Regions from separate parts of the Rhizobium sp. C104 genome, predicted to be linked through region 2. Evidence: riboswitches for the same ligand, from Rfam matches in the RefSeq annotation. Region 2 holds a riboswitch; each other region holds the start of a gene.
The links. A riboswitch is a leader RNA that binds a small molecule or an ion and turns the genes downstream of it on or off. The one in region 2 is predicted to bind thiamine pyrophosphate.

Region 1: it holds a riboswitch for thiamine pyrophosphate, as region 2 does, so the genes downstream of both, thiC (phosphomethylpyrimidine synthase ThiC) here and MF410_RS36645 (HMP/thiamine-binding protein) in region 2, are expected to answer to the same signal.
Region 3: it holds a riboswitch for thiamine pyrophosphate, as region 2 does, so the genes downstream of both, MF410_RS32420 (phosphomethylpyrimidine synthase ThiC) here and MF410_RS36645 (HMP/thiamine-binding protein) in region 2, are expected to answer to the same signal.
Region 4: it holds a riboswitch for thiamine pyrophosphate, as region 2 does, so the genes downstream of both, thiM (hydroxyethylthiazole kinase) here and MF410_RS36645 (HMP/thiamine-binding protein) in region 2, are expected to answer to the same signal.

Annotation. Positions count from the first base shown of each region.
Region 1 is NZ_CP092349.1:127,982-133,797, forward strand. It holds gene ugpC (sn-glycerol-3-phosphate ABC transporter ATP-binding protein UgpC) at 1-807, shown strand, start outside; gene MF410_RS23915 (GNAT family N-acetyltransferase) at 919-1,365, opposite strand; TPP riboswitch at 1,501-1,631, shown strand; gene thiC (phosphomethylpyrimidine synthase ThiC) at 1,725-3,551, shown strand; gene thiO (glycine oxidase ThiO) at 3,553-4,533, shown strand; gene thiS (sulfur carrier protein ThiS) at 4,524-4,721, shown strand; partial or broken gene MF410_RS23935 (thiazole synthase) at 4,724-5,498, shown strand; partial or broken gene MF410_RS23940 (GGDEF domain-containing protein) at 5,623-5,816, opposite strand, start outside.
Region 2 is NZ_CP092348.1:4,001,679-4,007,494, reverse strand. It holds gene MF410_RS20885 (SDR family oxidoreductase) at 1-661, opposite strand, end outside; gene soxR (redox-sensitive transcriptional activator SoxR) at 757-1,233, opposite strand; TPP riboswitch at 1,524-1,637, shown strand; partial or broken gene MF410_RS36645 (HMP/thiamine-binding protein) at 1,628-1,744, shown strand; partial or broken gene MF410_RS20875 (ABC transporter permease) at 1,756-2,563, shown strand; gene MF410_RS20870 (ABC transporter ATP-binding protein) at 2,560-3,372, shown strand; gene MF410_RS20865 (ABC transporter substrate-binding protein) at 3,436-4,446, shown strand; gene MF410_RS20860 (acyltransferase) at 4,514-5,734, shown strand.
Region 3 is NZ_CP092353.1:60,824-66,639, forward strand. It holds gene MF410_RS32405 (hypothetical protein) at 51-218, opposite strand; gene MF410_RS32410 (hypothetical protein) at 474-1,022, shown strand; gene MF410_RS32415 (hypothetical protein) at 1,032-1,445, shown strand; TPP riboswitch at 2,568-2,698, shown strand; partial or broken gene MF410_RS32420 (phosphomethylpyrimidine synthase ThiC) at 2,959-3,162, shown strand; gene thiO (glycine oxidase ThiO) at 3,165-4,145, shown strand; gene thiS (sulfur carrier protein ThiS) at 4,142-4,339, shown strand; gene MF410_RS32435 (thiazole synthase) at 4,341-5,114, shown strand; gene MF410_RS32440 (thiamine phosphate synthase) at 5,111-5,752, shown strand.
Region 4 is NZ_CP092350.1:188,002-193,817, forward strand. It holds gene MF410_RS25340 (ABC transporter substrate-binding protein) at 1-292, opposite strand, end outside; gene MF410_RS25345 (glycoside hydrolase family 3 N-terminal domain-containing protein) at 335-1,357, opposite strand; partial or broken gene MF410_RS25350 (GNAT family N-acetyltransferase) at 1,382-1,860, opposite strand; gene thiD (bifunctional hydroxymethylpyrimidine kinase/phosphomethylpyrimidine kinase) at 2,077-2,910, opposite strand; gene thiE (thiamine phosphate synthase) at 2,907-3,542, opposite strand; gene thiM (hydroxyethylthiazole kinase) at 3,539-4,342, opposite strand; TPP riboswitch at 4,393-4,489, opposite strand; gene MF410_RS25370 (invasion associated locus B family protein) at 5,194-5,808, shown strand.

The DNA of each region.
Region 1 (5,816 bases), on a different replicon from region 2:
CCGCACAAAACCGTTGCCGAAAACATGGTCTTTGCGCTCCGTCTGCAGAAACAGCCTGCCGATATCATCAAGCAGCGGCTGCAGGCGGCGGCCGAAACGCTTGACCTCGTGCCCTATCTCGACCGCTATCCGCGCCAGCTTTCGGGCGGCCAGCGCCAGCGCGTGGCGATGGGACGCGCCATTGTCCGGTCACCGCAGGTTTTCCTGTTCGACGAGCCCTTGTCGAACCTCGACGCCAAGCTGCGCGTGCAGATGCGCAAGGAGATCAAGGAACTGCACCAGCGATTGAGAACCACGACGATCTATGTCACCCACGATCAGGTCGAAGCGATGACCATGGCCGACAAGATCGTGGTCATGCAGGGCGGCAAGGTCGAACAGATTGGCACGCCGCTGGAACTCTACGATCGTCCCCGCAATACATTCGTTGCGGCCTTTATCGGCTCACCGTCGATGAATCTGCTGAAAGGCCGCTACAAGGCCGATGGTGCGATCTTCGTCACCGAGACCGGCGACGAGATCGCGCTCGGTTTTAACCCGCAGGCGTCCGAAGGGCAGGCCGTGCTTCTCGGCGTGCGGCCCGAGCACCTGTCGCTCAGCCCAAGCGGCCTCGACACGACCGTCAGCGTCACCGAACCTACCGGCCATGAGACGATGGTTTTCCTGCGCTACGGGACCGGCGAGCTTGTCGCGGTGCTGTCCGACCGTCACGAGTTTAAACCGGGGCAGGTCGCGACGATCGCTGCTCGGCCAGGAAAGCTTCATCTTTTCGATGCGGCATCCGGCAAGACATTACGACCGGATTGAGCGGTATCGCTTCAAAAGCCGCCGAGATAGGTTCAAAGTGAAGATCGGGCTGACGGACCTCGAATTCTTCCGCTCGGCCTCGGCTATGGCTGGCCACCGCAGACGCGGCCGCTACGCACTCGATTTGGAGTAGAGACCAAGGTTGTTGCCGAGGGCGAACCCGCAACCCTGATAAAATTTCGACAACGCCCCTTCTCGCTGTGAGACCAACCAGACGCTGCTGCATCCCTCGGCCTTTGCTGTTTCGAAAACTGCTGATAGCAGCGCAGTCCCTATTCCCGCACCTTGGGCTTCAGGCAGCACCGACAACTCGTCAAGATAAACGACCGGACCGGCATGGCGCCGCTGTCGTATGCCCAACGCGATCCCCAGCACCTTGCCTCCGTCAAAGGCCGCAAGCGCAATGGATTTCGGCGTTCCAAGCACGGTGTTTACATTTTCAGCCGCCGCTTCAAGCGACCAATTCTCGTTCCACGGAGGTCCCGAATAGGCGCTGACCAGCACAGTGGCGGCGTCATTGAGATGTTCTAGCGTAAGACGTTTAATCCGAAACGACATAAATCCACCTGACGTTGAGTGAATTGACATTTGCCGCAGTTCGATCCGTAACGCAACAGGCTCCGAGCCGGACGATCTACGGAAACGACAAAGCTGTAAGCTTGACACAACCAGCGACCGCGCTTTACGACTGTCGGTATTCACCAGGGGGGTCCCGCAAGGGGCTGAGATACTGCTGGACAATGAGGCTTTGCCTGTTGTGGCGCAGTGACCCGTTGAACCTGATCCAGTTCATACTGGCGTAGGGACGGTGCAAGCGCTCGAAGGCTTTGGATTCACGCGTGGAATCCGTGCCGGTGTCTTTCCATCATTCCGGCTGATTGACTGGGTCTCCAACTTACAACTTGGAGCCTCAAACCATGACCATTGCCGCAAAGAACCTCACCCTGACCGTCACCACCGGCCCGTTGCCGGCATCGCGGAAGATCCATATTCCAGGAGATATTCATGGCGATATCCGCGTGCCGATGCGCGAAATCAGTGTCCATCCGACTGCCGGCGAGCCGCCTGTCATCGTCTATGATTCCTCCGGCCCCTACACGATCGAAGGTGCGGAGATCCGCATCGAGCAGGGCCTGTCTCCACTGCGCCGCGACTGGGTGCTGGCCCGCGGCGACGTCGAAGCCTATGACGGCCGCCATGTCCGCCCCGAGGACAACGGCTTTGTCAGCGGCGACCGGCTGACGCCGGAATTTCCGGGGCGGCGCCGGCCGCTGCGCGCCAAGGACGGCAAAGCCGTCACCCAGCTCGCCTACGCACGGGCCGGCATCATTACGCCGGAGATGGAGTTCGTCGCCATTCGCGAGAATCTCGGCCGCAAGGCCAAGGCTGAAGTGCTGGTGCGTGACGGCGAGAGCTTCGGCGCCGATATTCCCGATCATGTGACGCCGGAATTCGTCCGCCGGGAAGTCGCCGCCGGCCGGGCGATCATCCCCGCCAACATCAACCACCCCGAAAGCGAACCGATGATCATCGGCCGCAATTTTCTGGTGAAGATCAACGCCAATATCGGCAACTCCGCCGTCACCTCGTCGATGGCTGAAGAAGTCGAGAAGATGGTCTGGGCCGCCCGCTGGGGCGCCGATACGGTCATGGATCTGTCGACCGGGCGCAACATCCACAATATCCGCGAATGGATCATCCGCAATTCGCCGCTGCCGATCGGCACGGTGCCGCTTTATCAGGCGCTGGAGAAGGTCGGCGGCATCGCCGAGGATCTTAGCTGGGAAATCTATCGCGATACGCTGATCGAGCAGGCCGAACAGGGCGTTGACTATTTCACCATCCATGCCGGCGTGCGGCTGCGTTACATTCCGCTCACCGTCAACCGCGTCACCGGCATCGTCTCGCGTGGTGGCTCGATCATGGCCAAGTGGTGTCTGCATCATCACCGCGAAAACTTCCTCTACGAGCATTTCGAGGAGATCTGCGAGATTTGCCGGGCCTATGACGTCTCCTTCTCGCTCGGCGACGGCCTTCGCCCCGGCTCGATCGCCGATGCCAATGATGCGGCCCAATTTGCCGAACTCGAGACGCTCGGCGAACTGACGAAGATCGCCTGGGCCAGGGATTGCCAGGTGATGATCGAGGGGCCCGGCCATGTGCCGATGCACAAGATCAAGGAAAACATGGACAAGCAACTCGCCGTCTGCGGCGAGGCGCCCTTCTACACGCTGGGGCCGCTGACCACCGATATCGCCCCCGGCTACGACCACATCACCTCCGGCATCGGCGCGGCGATGATCGGCTGGTTCGGCACGGCCATGCTCTGCTACGTCACCCCGAAGGAGCATCTCGGCCTGCCCGACCGCAGCGACGTCAAGACCGGCGTCATCACCTATAAGATCGCCGCCCATGCGGCCGACCTTGCCAAGGGCCATCCCGCGGCGCGCCTTCGCGACGATGCGCTGTCGCGGGCACGTTTCGAATTCCGCTGGGAAGACCAGTTCAACCTCTCCCTCGACCCGGAGACGGCCCGCTCCTTCCACGATGAGACGCTTCCGAAGGAAGCGCACAAGGTGGCGCATTTCTGTTCGATGTGCGGCCCGAAATTCTGCTCGATGCGCATATCGCATGACATCCGCGCTGAAGCGCAGAAGGAGGGGCTGGACGCGATGGCGGCGAAATACCGGGAGGGCGGCGATCTCTATATGCCGATCGAGACCTCCGCGCACGGGGCGGACTGACATGCGCGTGCTTGTCAAAGGCGCCGGCGTCGCCGGCCTCACCGTCGCCCGCGAGCTGCATGCCCGCGGTGCCGATGTCACGGTCTTCGACCCGCATCCGAATTTCGCCCATGCCGCGTCCTGGCTCGCCGGCGGCATGCTGGCGCCCTGGTGCGAGCGGGAAAGCGCCGATGAGGCAGTGCTGACGCGCGGCCTCGATGCCGCCGATCGCTGGGAAGCGATCCTGCCCGGCAAGGTCGTCCGCAACGGCACGCTGGTCGTTGCCTCGACGCGCGACCATGGCGAGCTGAAGCGATTTGCCAGCCGCACGACCGGTTATCAATGGGTTGAAGAGGACGATATCGCCGCCCTGGAGCCCATGCTCGCCGCCCGTTTCAGGCACGGTCTGTTCTTCCCCGGTGAGGCGCATCTGAACCCTCGCCAGGCGCTGCACGGGCTGAAAGAGCAACTGACGGCAAACGGCGTCACCTTTACCGGCGTAGATGTGAGCGATGACGATTTCTCCGATATCGTCGACTGCACAGGTGCCGCCCGCATCGGGCAAGAGCGCGATCTGCGCGGCGTGCGGGGTGAAATGCTCTATCTCCATACCGAAGAGGTCACCCTTGCCCGGCCCGTCCGCCTGCTGCATCCGCGCTTCCCCGTCTATATCGTCCCGCGCAGCAACGGGTTGTTCATGATCGGCGCAACGATGATCGAGACCGATTCCGACGGCCCGATCACCGCACGTTCGCTGATGGAATTGCTGAACACGGCCTATGCGCTGCACCCGGCCTTTGCCGACGCCGCCGTCGTCGAGACCGGCGCCGGCATTCGCCCTGCCCTGCCCGACAATCTTCCACGCGTCCTGCGGGAGGGGAAGGCCGTCGTTTTCAATGGCCTCTATCGCCACGGCTTTCTGCTGGCGCCGACCATGGCGGCCGAGGCTGCCGATCTCGTTTTTTCCCAACAGCCGAAGCAAAGGAACACCCAATGCAACTGATCATCAATGGCGAAGCCCAGACAACCGCCGCCACAACGCTTTTGCAGCTTCTGGCCGCGCTCGACTACGAAGGCGACTGGCTGGCGACCGCCGTCAATGGCGAACTGGTCCATCGCGAGGATCGCGGCGAGCATATGCTGAACGATTATGACCGGATCGAAATCCTGACCCCGATGCAGGGAGGCTGAGCATGCTTAATCTTTACGGACGTCAAATCGCATCACGCCTTCTTCTCGGCACCGCCCGTTACCCCTCACCCGCCATCCTCGCCGAAGCCATCACGCGCTCTAAAACGGAGATCGTCACCGTATCGCTGCGCCGCGAAATGGCCGGAGGGCGCAATGGCGGCGCTTTCTTCGACATGATCCGTGCACTCGGCGTTCACGTTCTTCCCAACACGGCCGGCTGCCACGGCGTGTCCGAGGCGGTGCTGACGGCGAAGATGGCCCGCGAAGTGTTTCGCACCGATTGGATCAAGCTGGAGGTGATCGGCAATCACGACACGCTGCAGCCGGATGTTTTCGCGCTCGTGGAAGCGGCCGGCATTCTGACCGGCGAAGGCTTTCAGGTCTTTCCGTATACGACGGACGACCTGGTCGTTGCCGAGCGTCTGATCGACGCCGGATGCCGGGTGCTGATGCCCTGGTGCGCGCCGATCGGATCTGCGGCGGGACCACAAAACCTTTCAGCCCTTCGATCGATGCGGGCGCATTTTCCCGACGTACCGCTCATCGTGGATGCCGGCATCGGCCGGCCTTCACATGCTGCTATCGTCATGGAGACTCGGCTTCGATGGCGTGCTGCTGAACACCGCGGTTGCCGGCGCCGGCGACCCCGCCGCAATGGCGGAGGCCTTTGCCAAGGCAATCGATGCCGGCAGGCAGGCATTCGGCGCCGGCATGCTGGAGCCGCGCGACATGGCCGTGCCTTCGACGCCCGTGATCGGAAAGGCGGTGTTTGCATGAAGTCGACGGTTTCTGCTTGATCTTCCCACAGCCGACGCTCATCGGTTGGGTCTGCGATATACTTCGAACGGATTACGGGCCAGATCACGCGTGGCGACCGGTGTGCTTGGATGCAGCGACAGTTTCAAGCGGCGCGGACCCGATCGCGGCCGCCAAGTTTGGCGGCGTAAAGTGCTTGATCGGCGCGTCTATAGAGTTCAGCCGCAGTATCCTCACTGAGGGAGGCTGCAACGCCTGCCGAACAGGTGTAGGCAAAATCGGGGGATTCCGTCAGCGGGCGGGAAAACCGGATCATCGTCAACATGTTTTCGATGATCT
Region 2 (5,816 bases):
CAAGCCGCTGCAGGGGGATGGATTTCCGGGTCTGCTCCAGCTTTTCTCTGGAGGAATAGCGCTCGTGGAAATCCGTCTCGATCGTTCCCGGCGAGACGCAGTTGACGCGGATGCCATCCGGGGCAAGCTCGCGGGCAAGCGCCTTGGAATAGGTCGCAACGAAGGCTTTCGAGGCCGAATAGATCGACGAGCCGGGGCTGCCACCGGTGAGCGCCGAGATCGAAACGGTGTTGACGACGGCAGCACCCTCGGCCGCCTTCAATGCCGGCAGCAATGCGCGCGTCAGCGCCACTACCGAGGTCTGGTTCAGCCGTATGACCGCTTCATATTCGGCATCGGTCAGCGTCGCAGCGGGAAAACGGCCGAGCATGGTGCCGGCATTGTTGACGAGCACATGCACCCTGTCGAAGAAAGCCAGAACATCGTCGGCAAATTGCACCGCACCGCCGGCGGCAGAGAAATCGGCATGCAGCAGCAGCGCCCGTCTTTCCGATTCAGCCGTCAGCAGGAAATCCGGCAGGTCCCGCCCCGGCTTGCGCCCGGTATGGACGATCACTTTCGCGCCGCAATCCAGAAACTGCCGAGCGACTTCGAGGCCGATGCCGCGGCCGGCGCCGGTGACGACGACATTACGATTTTCAAACAGTCTGGGATGAAACACGAAGCCGTCCTCCTCGGATGCGTCACCTGCCCTTAACATATGAGCACACCGACCGAAAGAAAGGCAGGCATCGATCTTTCCGGGGAGATCCAGGACTAAACAACGAGCTCGTTTTCGGTCTCCAGAAGCCGCGCACCCGGCCCTTCCCTGCCGAGCCGGTCACAGGGATTGCGCAACGGACAGCTTTCGATCGACAGGCAGCCGCAGCCGATGCAGCCGGTCAGGCGGTCGCGCAGCAGACTGAGCCGATTGATTCGTGCGTCGAGATCGTCCTTCCATCGCGCCGACAGCGTCTGCCAATCGGCGACGGTCGGCGTGCGCCCCTGCGGCAGGGACTGGAACGCCGCCTGGATTTCCGAAAGCGGAATGCCGACACGCTGTGCCACCTTGATGATGCCGAGGCGGCGAAGCACATCGCGCCCGTAGCGGCGCTGATTGCCGCGGGAGCGGATGCTCGAGATCAAACCCTTGGTCTCGTAAAAATGCAGCGCCGAGACGGCAAGGCCGCTGCGTTCCGCCACTTCGCCGACAGTCAGGAGCTTTCCGAGCGGCGCTGCCGAAATACCATCCATCGCCTCTTGACCTCAATATTGGTTGAGGTCTTATACCCTTTGCTTCTGCGATCGTAAAGCCCGATCGGGCGCTCCCGCTCTTACTCCGATAAGGGCGCTGGCACCCCTTACGCCGATATTGCCGCCAGAGGCAGCAAGCTGCGGTCCCGTTCCCGGCAGGTACGGGCCCACCGAGGAACACCCGAGCGGGATCCCGCTCGGGTGTTTCCCTCACAACAGAGCTTTTCCGACCGTGCGGACGGGTTCCCAAATTTGCGGTTGCGGGAAGAAAACACGGGTGATAGTTTCCGACGAAATAACAGGGGAGCTCCGTATTGCCGGGGCTGAGATATGAGGCGCTAGCCTCTGGACCCTTTAAAGCTGATCTGGGTAATGCCAGCGGAGCGAGGTTCAGATGTTCTCAGGCGCAGAAGTGTCACTTTATCCGATGTCCGGCAATGTCGTCGGCATCATTCGCGATGCCGTCAAAACGCTCGATCCCTATCGCGGCCGGCTAGGCATCGAGACCGAAATCAAACGCTGATGACATCGCCGCAACCATCGGGTTCGCACCTTTCCGCGCTCCGCGCCGCTCTCTATCGGGGGTTCCCCGCCTTGCTCGCGGGCTGCGCCTTTTTGGCGGCATGGGAACTCTATGTCGATCTTTCCGGCATCAAGCCTTCCATTCTGCCGGCGCCTTCGCGCATCGTTATCCAGGGCTGGCTGAACCGTGAGGCGCTGATATCAAACACCTGGCCGACGCTTGGTGCGACGCTCGGCGGTTTCGCGCTGTCGCTTGCCTTCGCCTTCACCTCTTCGATCCTCATGGATTTCATGCCATTCATGCGCCGGGCATTGCTGCCGATCTTCATCGCCAGCCAGACCCTGCCGCTGGTGGCGATTGCGCCGCTCGTCGTCTTATGGTTCGGTTTCGGCCTTTTGCCGAAGATCCTGCTGGTGGCGCTCGTCACCTTCTTTCCGCTGCTCGTCGCCCTGCTGCAAGGCTATGAATCGACCGACCGCGACATCGCCGAATTGCTGCATTCGATGAAGACGAGACCGCTGGCGCATTTTCCGCCTGGCACGGCTTCCCTCGGCGCTGCCCTATTTCTTCGCCGGCCTGAGGATCTCGATCACCTATGCCGTCGTCGGCGCGATCTTTGCCGAATATGCCGGCGCCGCAAGCGGCCTCGGCATCTATATCCTCAACGCCAAGAACAATTTCCGTCCCGATCTCGTGCTCGCCGCCGTCGTCGTCAGCGCCGTGCTGACCCTTTGCCTGTTCGGCCTAACACTCTTGATAGAGCGCCTCCTTATGCCCTGGCAGCCATCCGGGGAGCGGCGCCGATGAGCGACAAAATGGTCGAACTGCGCAATATCGCGAAATCTTTCGACGGCATGCAGGTACTGGGCGATATTTCGCTCGGCGTCGGGAACGGCGAGTTCGTTTCGATCGTCGGCCCGTCCGGCTCGGGAAAATCGACGGTGCTGCGATTGCTGACGCAGTCGCTTCGACCCGATTCCGGCTCGGTGCTTTTCAATGGCGCGCCGCTTGAGGAAGCGCCGCATTCCTTCGCCTTCATGCCGCAGCGTGATGCGCTGATGCCCTGGCGCCGGATCATCGACAATGCGGCCCTCGGCCTCGAGGTAAAAGGCAAGAGCCGCCGCGCGGCCCGCGCCGCTGTGGCGCCTTTGTTCGAGCGCTTCGGCCTTGCCGGCTTCGAACACCATTATCCGTCCGAACTATCGGGCGGCATGCGCCAGCGCGCCGCTCTGCTGCGCACCGTCGTCCAGACCCAGGACATGCTGCTGCTCGACGAGCCTTTCGGCGCGCTCGACGCGCTGACGCGCACGCAGATCCAGGAGTGGCTGCAGGGCATGTGGACCGAACACCGCTGGACGGCGCTGCTGATCACCCATGATGTCCGCGAGGCGGTGTTCCTCTCCGACCGCATCTATGTGCTTTCGGCCCGCCCGGCGCGCATCATTCGAGAATTCCGCGTTCCCCTGCCCCGCCCCAGAAGCCTTGCCGATCTCGGCTCGCCGGCGGCCCAGGCGATCGAAACCGAAATCCTGCAGACCCTGCTTCATCCGCTGGAACAGGATGATCTTAGGCCGGTCGGCCTGAAATCTGCATCCTGTTCTGAACTAAAGAGTTAGATCATGACGCCGAAAACCGCGCACACTTTCGGCACCATGCTCTAGAGACCTGAGGAGGTCATCATGCTGCTTCTCACCCGTCGCCAGACGATTTTCGCCGCCATCGCGGCAGGCCTTGTCGGCCGCCCGGCCTTCGCCCAGTCGGCGCCCGCAAAGGCTCGCATCGCACTCGACTGGACGCCCAACACCAACCATATCGGCATCTATGTCGCCAAGGCGAAGGGTTTTTATGCCGCCGCGGGCCTCGATGTCGACATTCTACCCTATGCCGATACGAGTGCCGGAACGCTGGTATCGAACGGCGTCGCCGACTTCGGGATCAGCAGCGAGATCGAGGCCATCACGCAGCGCGCCGCCGGCGGTGACGTGAAGATGGTCTACGGCGTCGTCCAGACTGAAACAGCACGCCTGATCTTCAAGGGCGGACGCGACGACATCAAGAGCCCAAGGGATCTCGACGGCAAGACCTATGGCGGATTCGGCGGCACCTGGGAGAGCGCGCTGATCTCCGCGATGATCCGCAACGATGGCGGCAAAGGCGAGGTCAAGACCGTCACGCTCGGCACCTCCGCCTATGAAGCGCTGGACAATGGCTCGATCGATTTCACCCTGGAGATCTATACCTGGGAAGGCGTCGCCGCCGAACTGGAAAACCGGAAGATCGCCCGCTTCCACTATTCCGACTACGGCATTCCCGACGAGCAAACCACGGTCATCGTCTCCAGCGACACCTATCTTTCGGCCAATCGGGAAAATGCCCGCGCTTTCATTCAGGCGACGCGAAAGGGTTATGCCTATTCCGTTGATCATCCCGACGAAGCCTGCGCGCTGCTGATAGCGGAGAGCAACGGCGCGCTGATGAACGCCGAATTGGTGAAAGCTTCGCAAAAGGCATTGATCGAAGGACACTTCCTGAAATCCCAGGCCGGTGTGATCGGCACCCTCGATCCGGCCAAGGCCGATGCTATCGGCGGCTTCCTGGTCGAGAACGGCATTCTGGTCGATGCGAATGGCGCCGCACTCAAGGAGAAGCCGGACTTTTCCACCTATTATACCAACGACCTGCTGGCCTGAGTCCAGCCCTGGCCTTGCCCGCCGCGGCGTTCCGCGGCAAAGTCTTGAGCTATAAGGCGAGGGACAGATGCGACAACAGGAGAGATTGGCCGGAGCGGACTTTCTGCGCGCGACGGCTTGTCTGCTGGTGCTTGCCCACCATCTCGCGCTCCGGCTGGATATGCGCAGAATTCCCGACGAACTGGGAACGACTGCGCAGATCCTCCGCTTCGGCAATTTCGGCGTTGCCATCTTCTTCGTGCTCAGCGGCTTTCTTCTTTCTCATCCCTTCTGGCGCGCGCTCGACGGCGGCGGCGAGATGCCGAGCCTCCGCCATTACACGATCCGCAGGGCGGCGCGTATCGCGCCGGGCTTCTGGGTGGCAGCAACCGTCAGCTTCGTCCTCAGCCTGACACTGCTTGCCCTGCCGCTGACGCCGGAACTCACGCTTCGCTACGTCTCCGGGCTGCTGTTCATGAGCCAGTGGCATTGGCGCACGTTTTTTCCGGTCGAAGCCGACGGCCCGCTCTGGTCCATTCCCTTCGAGGTCACCAGCTATGTGCTCCTGCCGGTCTGCTTTCTCCTGCTGTTTCGTTTGCCTCTCCTCAGGCAGCGTCCGCTGCTTGCCCGCTTGGCCTGGCTTTGCGTCGTCGCAGGCGTCGTCCTCGCCCATCTGCTGATCCTCACCATCTTTCCGCTCGACGACATCGGACGCGGCTGGCAGTACGGCCTGCAGGGTGGGGCGAAAGAGTGGATGCCGAGATATAATCCGATCGGCTTCTTCGCCGTCTTCGCCCTCGGCGCGCTGGCCGCCGGCATCGAGATCATGCTGAGAAGGCGGTCCTCCTTCTGGTTCGATGCCGCAGCGCTGCTCACCCTCGCCGTTGCCGGCTACCGCCTCGTCATATCGCCGGGCGGCACCCCTGAAGCTTACGGCTGGCTCGATATCCCCTATGGCTTCCCGGTCTTTCCGCTGGCAATCGCAACGGCGCTCGTTTCGCTCTGCCATTCGCAACGTCTGGGCAGGCTACTCGACAATGCGCCCGTCCGCTACATCGCAAAGATCTCCTTCGGCATCTATGTCTGGCAGGAGATCATCCTGATATCGATCCAAAGGCTCGACCCTGGTTCGTTCGGCGTCTCCTCGGAAAATGTCGTCACGGGCTGGCTGCAGTCCTGCGGACTGGCGGCAGCGCTCGTCCTTCTCGTCGCCAGCCTCAGCTACCACCTGCTGGAGAAACCGGCGATCGACCTCGGCAACCGACTGACATCATGCCCATCCGATCGGGCTACTCCTTTCAAAGTATAAGCTTTCATTCAACGCAACTACAGGCGTTAAGGTTAACGCGAAATACTCCCATTTTTGGCTTCTTTAGGGTTACGAAATTCTT
Region 3 (5,816 bases), on a different replicon from region 2:
TTCGAGAGCGGGGAAGCGAGACGGGCGAACCCGTCGCGCCATTGTTTCAATCAGCCTGGGCCGATCTTCTTGATGGCGTTTGCGACGCCGTTGATCTTGGTGATTTCAGTTGCAACCTGCAGGCTCTGCGCGGTCGCTTCGTTCTGGGCCGACTTGAAGGCGGAAATCGCCGAGCCGATACCCGCATCGAGTGTCGAAGTACTAGTGCTGGTAGCCATGTCTTGAACTCCTTGCATGGTTTTGGCGGCCAAAATCTTGCAGAATTCCGGATCGAATTCAACAGCTTATGTTAAAAAGTTATTAATTCGCGATATGTACAACAATTGCGCGAAATGGATATCCGTCCTGTTCCCAGCGGACCGATGATCTGCAACAGTAGATCAGATAATTATTAACAGACTGGATTTCGCAGCCCCCTGATTTCCTTCGTTCATTAGTTGTCGGGCGGCATCCGGATCGTGAGGTAAACTCAGATGTTTGCGCGTTTTGTTTACATGGCCGCTATCGGACTGCTGGTCTCCTTTCCTCCATCAGCCGGCGCCGGCGAGCGGGAGGTGCGCCTGGATGTCGTCTCCCTGCCGCTTGGCGATGTCGTCCAGACGCTGTCCTTCATGTCTGGCATCCCGGTCACGACAGTCGGGACGCTGAGCGGCAAGGTCGAGCACTGGTCCGTCCGAGAAAGCGGAGCCAAGGCCTTCGTCAAGCTTGGCGATGCCAGCAATCTCTTCGTCGCCTATGACGGCAGCCGCATCATCATCGCGCCTAAGCAGGAGGTCTCCACCGTTGTCCTCGATCGCGGCGACCGCAGCTGGAAGACCGAGCAAAACGCCATTCGCGCGCTGTTCCCGCTACTGCCGGACGATGCACTGCGTGAAGATCCCGCCAGCGGCTTGGTGCTGGTGCGCGGCCCCTCCGTCTTCACCAAGGCCGTCGAAGACGTGCTGAGCCGGCAGGAAGCCGACAGCATCAAGGTCATCAAGGGCGGCCAGCTGGAAATCCTGACGACGAACAACGGTGCCTGAGCGGCTGATATGAAGGCGCTGAAGTCTCTCAGGCAGTTACTGGAGATCCGCAGCCTGCGGGCGGACAATCTTTCCCGCAGCCTCTCCGAGGCGCGGGCGGACGCCGAAAACGCGCGGGAGCGGGAAGCGAAAGCCTCCGAAGCGCTCGACATGGCAGCAAGCCGGGCCGCAGGCAATCCTATCGTCGACGAATTGCGCAAGAGCGGCGTTATCTCCGCCGCCAAGCTTCAGGACGCGTTGATGCGACAATCCGTATTGCGCAGCCATGAAGCCGATGCCGGCCGATCGCTTGCGCAGCGCAAAGACGCCCGGTGCGCCGCGCAAGAGCGGGCAGAACAAGCCGCCGCCGATTTTTCGCGAGCACAGAAGGCGGTATTGCGCGCCGAATTTTCGCTTGAAGCAGCGGAGAAAGTCGACCGGTAGAGAGCTAAGAACCAGCAGATGAACCAACCGCCTTGGCAGCGAACCAGCGTAACCACTGTCCTGATGCAACGTTCCGCGTCATCGCTTGATCATTGATGTTCAGCCTCAGCTTGAAATTAGTGCTCACGTTACGAATGCGAAACCTACCCGGGCTCCCCTCTTGTTCAGCAATGGCTGGATGGTGAACTTCGAGCGCATCACGATACGGAGTTGATCCGCGGCGTCGACCGGCCGTAATGGCTCCGCAGCTGGTGTCTTAAGCCAGGGTCCGAGTACGGCACGCTCATTCCAGCGCGTTTCCTCCGAGCGCCATCTGTTTTTCTCCCGCCAAGCCTGTTTGCTCATCGTAGCTAGGAACTGCTCAACGGCCATGCCAATGATAACGCCCTCAAACAGCGCGGCGATTAGCAGTTCAGGAATTTCGAAGTCTGCAATGGCTATACCGCCCGAAGCGCCTACTGCGGCAGCCCCGATGATCAGCCGAGGTGCTGCTCACAGCACCAACCTTTGGCCATATTGCATGCCCCTCTCCGGATTTCCCGCCACGATAGTACAACGCGCGTACCATATCCAAAAAAATGAGGCCTCGACCGCATGAAGCTTCCCCCGAGAAACCGATATTGGCTCTAGAGGACAGTCGACATCCGCTTCCGCTCAGGACGTTCCTACGTCGTGGCACGGCGCGATTTCGAGGCCAGCGCTCCGGCTTGTTGCTATGGAGCTCACGTTTTGGACGAAGATCGCATAATGGATCGTCGGGGACGGCGTGATCGCGCTGCTTGTGGGGTCGATTCGGATCCAGCCGGTGGGATTCGGGTGGCGGAAGCGCTCGCGCACTGAGAGCCTGCGCAATCGACAAAGCTAAGCACCTTCGCGGGCCGAAGGAACCTGTCTTAAGGAACGGGCGGGCCCGGCATTTCTCGCCTCGGTGGAGGTGGCGAATATCCGCCAGTTAGGTTCCTATTGCGGCGCGCATATCGCGCTTGTGAAATGCAATTAGCGGAGGCACGGAGACTTCCGGTTTCAACGGCGATTTTAGACGGGAAGCCGTCATGCTTGACGAGCAAGAAAAATATGCATTAGGCCTTGCTTGACAGAAGGGCAGCTCCGGTCTTTCATGGCGGCATTCACCAGGGGGGCCCGGCAAGGGGCTGAGATACTGCTGAACAATAAGGTGTTGCTTGTTGTGGCGCAGTGACCCGTTGAACCTGATCCAGTTCATACTGGCGTAGGGACGGTGCAAGCGCTCCAAGGCTTCGGATTCACGCGTGGAATCCATGCCGGCGTCTTTTCATCATTCCGGCTGACTGGGTCTCCAACTTTCAATTTGGAGCCTCAAACTATGACATTGCCGCAAAAAACTTCACCCCAACCGTCACCACCGGCCCGCTGCCAGTGTCGCGGAAGATCCATACCGGGAGTTATCCACAGTCATGTCCGCGTGCCGATGCGCGGAATCAGCGTCCATCCGACCGCCGGCGAGCCGCCTTTCGTCGTCTATGATTCCTCCCATCCCGACACCGCCCGCAGCTACCGTGACGAGACCTTGCCGAAGGAAGCGCACAAGGTGGCGCATTTCTGCTCGATGCGCATATCGCACAACATCCGCGCCGAGGCGCAGAAGGAGGGGCTGGACGCGATGGCGGCGAAATACCGACAGGGCGGCGAACTTTACATGTCGGTCGTAGAGGCCGCTAAAATACCGATTGGAGGATGACCATGCGCGTTCTTGTCAAGGGGGCCGGCGTTGCCGGCCTCACCGTGGCCTGGCAGCTTTATCGCCAAGGCTTCCGCGTCACCCTTACGGAGCTGGCCGACAAGGTCGGGGGCGGCGCCTCCGGCCTTGCCGGCGGCATGCTCGCCCCGTGGTGCGAACGGGAAAGTGCGGAGGAACCGGTGCTGACGCTCGGTCGTAATGCCGCCGATTGGTGGGAGGCAGCATTGCCCGGCCACGTCAAACGCCGAGGAACGCTGGTGGTCGCGGGTGGGCGAGATACCGCCGAGCTGGACCGCTTTTCCCGCCGCACAAGCGGATGGGAATGGCTGGACGAGGCGGCGATCGCAGCTCTGGAGCCTGATCTCGCCGGCCGCTTCCGCAGGGCGTTGTTCTTCCGGCAGGAAGCGCACCTCGATCCACGGCAGGCGCTCTCGGGACTTGCGGCAGGACTGGAGAACGCCCGCGTGCTTCTCGTGTTCGGCGTCACGGGCAATGCGAACGTTGCCCATTATGACCGGGTGATCGACTGCACCGGTGCCGCCCAGATTGGCCAACTGCCCGAATTGCGTGGTGTTCGAGGCGAGATGCTCTGCGTCGAAACGCGCGAGGTCAGCCTTTCTCGCCCCGTCCGCCTGCTGCATCCGCGCCACCCGATCTATATCGTGCCGCGCGAAAAGAACTGCTTCATGGTCGGTGCGACGATGATCGAAAGTGACGATGCGGGGCCGATTACCGCGCGTTCGCTGATGGAGTTGCTGAATGCTGCCTATGCGATGCATCCCGCCTTCGGCGAGGCACGCGTCACGGAAACAGGCGCAGGCGTGCGGCCCGCTTATCCCGATAATCTACCGCGCGTGACGCAGGAGAAACACACCCTCCATGTCAACGGCCTCTATCGCCATGGCTTTTTGCTGGCGCCGGCCATGGCCGGAGAGGTGGCGCGGCTTCTTCTAACAGAACAAACGGAAAGGAGGGCGCCATGACCTTCATCATCAATGGCGAGGAACAACAGGTCGCGGCCGCGACGCTCGCAGATCTGCTTCTCGCTCTGGACTACGAAGGCGGGTGGCTCGCAACCGCGGTGAACGGCGAACTGGTACACCGCGAGGATCGCGTCGATTTCATGCTTGGCGAGCGCGACCGCATTGAAATTCTCTCACCGATGCAAGGAGGCTAAGATGCTGAAACTTTACAGCGTCGAGGTCCATTCCCGGCTGCTGCTTGGCACCGCCCGCTACCCGTCTCCGGCCGTGCTTGCGGAAGCAGTGAGACGATCGAAGACCGAAATTGTAACTGTTTCGCTTCGGCGCGAGGCCGTCGGCGGCAAGGCGGGCGGCGCCTTCTTTGAGCTGATCCGCGAGCTTGATGTGCGCGTGCTTCCCAACACGGCCGGATGCCACAGCGTGCAGGAGGCTGTGCTGACGGCGAAGATGGCGCGCGATGTTTTCCGCACCGACTGGATCAAGCTCGAAGTGATCGGCCATCACGATACGCTGCAGCCCGATGTTTTCGGCCTCGTCGAGGCGGCACGCATCCTGACCGGCGAGGGCTTTCACGTCTTCCCCTATACGACCGACGATCTTGTCGTCGCCGAAAGGCTGCTGGACGCCGGCTGCCGCGTCCTGATGCCTTGGTGCGCGCCGATCGGCTCTGCCATGGGAGCGGTGAACCCGATGGCGCTGCGGGCATTCCGAGCACATTTTCCGGATGTGCCGCTCATCGTTGATGCCGGCATCGGCCGCCCATCTCATGCCGCCGCCGTCATGGAATACGGCTATGATGCCGTTCTTCTGAACACCGCCGTTGCCGGCGCGGGTGATCCCGCCGCCATGGCCGAGGCCTTCGCGTTTGCCATCAATGCCGGCCGCATCGCGCATGGCGCCGTGCCGCTGGAGCCGCGCGACATGGCCGTTCCTTCCACTCCCGTCATCGGAAAGGCCGTCTTTTCATGAAGCTCGATCCCTTCTATCTCATCGTCGACAGCGCCAACTGGGTCGAGCGTCTCGTGCCGCTCGGCGTCAAACTCGTCCAGCTGCGCATCAAGGACCAGCCAGAGCCGGTGCTTCGCGAGGAGATCCGGCGTGCGAAAGCCGCCTGCGCGGCAGCGGACTGCCGATTGATCGTCAACGATTACTGGAAGCTCGCGATCGATGAGGGATGCGATTTCATCCATCTCGGGCAGGAGGATCTGGCGGCAGCCGATCTGGCTGCAATCGGCCGCGCCGGCCTGAAGCTCGGCCTTTCCACGCACGACATGGCGGAACTAGAGACGGCGCTGGCCGCCCGTCCGGATTACGTGGCATTCGGACCGGTCTGGCCCACGGTGCTCGAAGAGATGAGATGGACGCCACAAGGCGTCGAACGCATTGCGAACTGGCGGCGGCGTGTCGGGCCGATGCCGCTCGTTGCCATCGGCGGGATCACCGCCGAGCGCGCGCCGCTGGTACTGGAAAACGGCGCCGATACCGCTGCCGTGGTCACCGATATCACCCGCAACCCCGATCCCGAAGCCCGCACACGACAGTGGCTGGCCGCGACCGCGCCTTGGCGGTCCGTGACTGAGAGGCCGCACCTGGGCTCTCTACAATGAAAAGGCAACAATAAAGAGGACCAAAAGGCGGATGCGTCAGGGGCTCGCGACCACCGCTCGCTGG
Region 4 (5,816 bases), on a different replicon from region 2:
CATCAGACCATTTCAGGTTCGGGCGCAGCTTGAAATCGATGCTTTTCAGATCGTCGGAGAGCTTGAAGCTTTCGGCCAGGCGATAGACCGGCTTGTTGCTGTCGAAGCGGTTGAAGATAACCAGCGGCTCATAGATGAAATCGAGCGTCGACTGGCGCGACGAGGTCTGGTTGAACGGGTTGAAGTTGCGCACCCAGGTCGTCGCCGGTTCGATATTCGCCGTCAGGACCGTTTGCGCCATGGCGGAGCCCGAAAGCAGCGTCAGGGCGGCGGCAAGAAGATATTTTTTCATGTCTTATTCCCCTTTTTTATGCGGTGAGAGATGGCGCGCCGGTCAGGAAACCAGCGCGCTTGCAAACATGTCTTCGACTTCAGCATGGGCTGCGCGGACATCGATCTTGAGATTGCCGAGGCGGGCCTTGCCGGCGGCAATCCGCTTGAGAGCTGCGTCCGTCAGCGGCCGGGCCGCCCTGGCGGCGGCTTCGCTTTCCCTGACGTCGCCATGGCTGTGGAGGGCGATGTCGAAGCCGGCGTCGAGCACCTGTTTGACGCGTTCCGGCAGGGTGCCGGAGAGCGATTCCATGAAGATGCAGTCGGAAATCAGCACGCCGTCATACCCCATGTCGTTGCGGATGAGGTCGTGCATGACCGGCGAGATGGAGGCCGGCAATTCCTTGTCGTAGGCCGAGTAGACGACGTGGGCAACCATGGCCCAGGGCGTATCCTTCAGCGCCACGAAGGGCTTGAAATCCGTCGCAGCGAGCGTCTCGCGGCTGGCATCGACCACCGGGCGTTCCTTGTGGGAATCAAGCGTTGCGCGGCCATGGCCGGGAATGTGCTTCATCACCGGCATGTTGCCGGTCTCGAGCAGGCCGTCGATCACCTCGCGGCCGAGGGCGGCGATGACATCAGGATCGGGGCCGAAAGAGCGGGCGCCGATGACAGCGCTCGTCGTCTCGAAGACGAGGTCGAGCACGGGCGAGCATCCGCTGGAAAGGCCAAGTTCCGTCATCATCGCCCCCATGGCCTGGGAGGAAAGGCGCAATGCTTTTTTGGCGAGCGCGAAATCGCGGCGCGCAAGTTCGGCGAACTGGCCGAAGCTGCGGAACAGCGGCCAGGGGCCGGCATCGAGATGCTGCACGCGGCCGCCTTCTTGGTCGGTGAAAACAGGCGCATCGTCGCGGCCGACGGCTTCGCGAAAGCGTTCGATCAGCCGCTTCGTCTGCTCCGGCTCGCGCTGATTTCGCCGGCCAACGAAGAGGCCCATCGGATTGGTCTCACGAAACAGGGCGAATTCATCATCCGAAAGGACTGGATTGGGAAGGCCGACGAAAAGGGCGAGCGGGGTCGAGGACAATTCTGTAACTCCGGGATCAGATGGTCAGGTCGGCGTGCGTCTCAGCATGCCTTCGTAAATGCCCTTGTCGGGGGCGGGGATGATGATGGCGCCTGCGGTCTTCGCGTAAAAATCGACGGGGCCGGCATCGCCGATGAAGGCATAGGCATGGCCAAGCGTCTTCATGGTCTGCAGGCAGGCGGAAAACAGGGCGAGGCCGATACCCTTGCCGCGGGCTTGCGGGTCGACGCCGGTCGGGCCGAAGAAGCCGCGCGCCGTCGTGTCGTAGCAGGCAAAGCCGAGCAGCTTGCCGCCGTCGACGGCGATCAGGCAGCCAACCGGCTGGCGGGAGAAGGCGACGGAGACTTCGCTCGCCCAGTTTTCGCTGAACTGCTGGCGAACCCAGTCGACGACGAGATGCAGTTCCGGGGGAGGGCCGGTCGGATGGAGACACCGACAAGATCGGCTTTCCGATTCAGATCGGCAAGCTTTGTGGAGTATAGACTCACAAGCAGGTCTGGCACCGGTCATTCCTCCTCGTATTCCGTTATTGCGGAATATATCCCCTTTTAATGTCATAGACTTGGCTATCTGGCTGAGCTTGTCAACTGCGTTTTTCAAATGGCGCGATGCTGCTCGCCATGATGCTCTCGATCAAAAGCAAGCTGGCTGCCGAACGCAAAAACGGCCCGGGGAGCCCGAGCCGTTTCGATTGAAAGGGGTGCGTCGATGATGGATGCTTATCCCGTCACTTTCCAAAGCGCATGAAAATGCTGCACCGGCCCGTGGCCGGAGCCGACGGTGAGGCTTCCGGCGGCGGCGACCGCGCCGGCGAGGTAATCCTTGGCGATGGCGACCGCCTCCGGCACCGAGGCGCCCTTGGCAAGCTCGGCCGCCAACGCGCTCGACAGCGTGCAGCCAGTGCCGTGGGTGTTCTTGGTCGGCACCCGCCGGGCTTCGAACCAGTGCAGGCCGTCGGCTGTGGCAAGCACGTCGGGGCTGTCGTCGCTGTCGAGATGGCCGCCCTTGACCAGCACGGCGGCCGGACCGAGCGCCCGCAGGCCTTCGGCCTGCGCCGCCATCTCGGCCCGGTTCGTCGCGACCGGCTGGTGCAGCAGGGCGGCGGCTTCAGGCAGGTTCGGGGTCAGCAGTGTGGCGAGCGGCAGCAACCGGCGGTTCAGCACGTCGACGGCTTCGGGCGCAAGCAGGGCGGCCCCGCCCTTGGCGATCATCACGGGATCGATGACGATGGGAATGCCGCGGCGGTCGGCCGGTGCTGCGGCCACAGCTGCGTCGAGTGCGGCGGCGACGGCCTCGGCGATGCCGGCATTGGCGATCATGCCGATCTTGACGGCATCGACGCGCACATCGGCAAAGACGGCATTGATCTGATCGGCGACGAATGGAGGCGGCACCAGATGCACGCCGCTGACGCCTTGCGTGTTCTGCGCCGTCAGCGCCGTCAGCACCGCCATGCCGTAGACGCCCCGGGCGGAAAAGGCCTTGAGGTCGGCCTGGATGCCGGCGCCGCCGGAGGGATCGGAGCCGGCGATGGAGAGGACGTTGCGGATCATGCGCGGGCCTTTCGAATTTCTGCGGCGATGCGGTGTGTGGCGGCTTCCGGATCCGGCGCGCCGCAAATGGCGGAGACGACGGCAAGCCCGCTTGCGCCTGCGGCAAAGACTTCGGCCACATGCTCCGCCTTGAGCCCGCCGATGGCAACCGAGGGCACCGGCGAGACCGCCACCAGTTTGGCAAGACCGTCAAAACCGATCGGCTGCTTGTGGTCGGCCTTGGTCGGCGTCGCAAACACCGGCCCGACGCCGGTATAGTCGACGAGATCGGGATCGACGGCAGCAGCAAGCGCCGCGGTTTCGACCGACAGGCCGAGGATCATGTCGGGACCGATCATCGCCCGCGCTGTCGCCGCATCCATATCCTCCTGGCCGATATGCAACCCGTCGGCGCCGATGGCGATCGCCGCCTCGACATCGTCGTTGACGACGAGGCGGGCGCCGGTGCCATCAAGCGCCTGTTTCAAGGCGCGTCCGGTCTCGATCATTCCGGCCGTGCCGGCATGTTTGTCGCGCAGCTGCACCATCGTCGCGCCGCCGGCAACGGCACGGCGCGCGGTCTCGACCATGCCGATCCCCGCGCAGAGGTCGGGATCGAGAACGAGATAGAGCGAAAGATCGAAGGTCTTCATACAGCCGATATCCTTGCCCTGGCATCGAGCGTTTCGGCGTCGAGGGCGTGCAGCGCATCGAGAAAGCGCCAGGCGAAGGAACCGGGACCGGCCGCGCCGAGTGCTGCCTCCTCGCCGGCGATGGCGAAGGTTGAAAGGGCTGCGACCGTCGCCCCGAACATATCCTCGGGCACGGTGGCGGCAAAGGCGCCGACGAGGCAGGTGAGCGAGCAGCCAAGCGCGGTGACCTGCGGCATCAAGGCCGATCCGCCTGTGATGCGCACCGCCCGCTCGCCGTCGGTGACGAAATCGACAGCGCCGGTGACAGCGACGACCGCCTGCTGGCGCTCGGCCAGCCATCGCGCCGAACCTTCGGCCTGCTCGACCGGATCGCGGCTGTCGACACCCTGGCCGCGGCTCTCGCCGCCGGCAAGCGCGATGATCTCGGAAGCATTGCCGCGGATGATCGTCGGCTTGAGCGCCAGCAGAGCAGCGACCGCGTCGCGGCGAAAGGCAGTGGCATAATGGGCGACCGGATCAAGCACCCAGGGTTTGCCGGCCGAGGTCGCCGCCTTCGCCGCCGCCTGCATGCCGTCGATCCATTGCGTCGACAGCGTGCCGATATTGACGGTCAGCGCGCTGGCGAGGCCGGCGAACTCACCGGCTTCCTCAGCCGCATGCACCATGGCCGGCGAGGCGCCGGCGGCCAGGAGAACATTGGCGGCGACGTTCATCGCGACATAATTGGTGATGCACTGAACGAGCGGCGGCTTTTCGCGCATCGCCTTCAGCATGGCTCCTGGTGTGCTCCTGGTCTGCATGTGGCCCCTTTCAGGCGGGGGCGGGCACGGGGTAAATCGTGCGGGCTAAGCCGCGACCCCGAGCGACTCCCTCCGCCGGCATTATCCGGTTCAGGTTCGAAGGGTGCTTCTCAGCCCGTCTGTCGACGAACGCCCCTGTCTCTCATCGCGCTCTTTTTCGCAGAGAACGGGGCGGATGTCATCTCGAAAATGACAGTGCTGCGACGGCGCGGCGCGTGAAGTCCGCTGCGGGCACGCTATCATCCTCGACGGCGAGGCCCGGGCTTTACGGGGGCCGAGAGCTTGCCGCCGATTCGGGTCTTGATCAGGTTTTCCCGAATACGGCCCGCGGATTCCGTCCCAGGCTGCATTGGCCGCCGCCTTTTCACCATTCGGTTGTCCTTTCCCTTCCGAGAAGAACAGTCGCAGCAACCCGCGGGTGTGACGAATTTCTGAAATACATCTCAGTATTCGTGGGCGGCATCGGGGATAAAGCCGGCGCCTTGGAACGTCTTTTCTTCAAAATGAGTACGGCTCATCTTTCGCAGATTTTTCTGGATGTCCGCCGATGCGGAATTATTCATCCTATCCGATTATACGCCTGATTTTCAATAAAAACGAGCAGGTGACCAGCTTCGCGTAAGTTGCGCATCGTCTCATGTCCCTCGCCAAGCGGTTTTATTCGAATTTCGGAATCTGTTGGCGATTTCGTTGCGAATGGGGTCTCGGGCAAACTGAGCGTAATCTCCCAGAACGCGAAATAAATACCTAACGCAAACTTTACCGTGCTGACACGTTAAGGTTGACCAAATTGCGGATTGTAGCGATATGACTTCCAACCCAAATAAAATCTTCCTGAAGTTGCATTTTAAATGAAGAAATTTTTGAAAAGCGGCATGAAGAGGGTCCTTTGGACGATCGCCCCCATTCTGATATCGATCGCCTGCGCGAGCCCATCCTTTTCGCAATCTCCTGATGGTCAAGAACCGGAACAGGCGCCGGCGCAACCTGCGCCGGCGATAAAATCGCAAAAATTCGACGACTGGTATTATCGCTGCACGGGTTCGGCAGGCACCGAGGCCTGCGAAGTCGCACAGGTGGCGCAAGTCACCAAGGACGGCAAACCCGTCAATATCCTGACGCTGGCGATATCCGCGCCGCCGGCGCCTGCCGCGCCTTCCGACAAAGGCAAGGGCAAGGCGCGGCTGATGCTGACCGCCCTTCTGCCGCTCAATGTTTTCCTGCCCTCGGGCCTGTCGATCAAGGCCGACGGCAAGCCCGTCGCCAAGCTCGATTACCGCAATTGCAACCAGACCGGATGCTGGGCGCAGCTGGCGCTGGATACCAAGATGACTGCGGCGCTGAAGAAGGGCGCGGCGGCCGAGGGGCTGGTGCGGCTGATGAACGGCCAGGACGTCAATATCCGCTTCTCGCTGAAGGGGCTGAAGCCGGCCCTCGACGAGCTTCAGTCCGTCGCCGCGAAGTAGCCGAATTT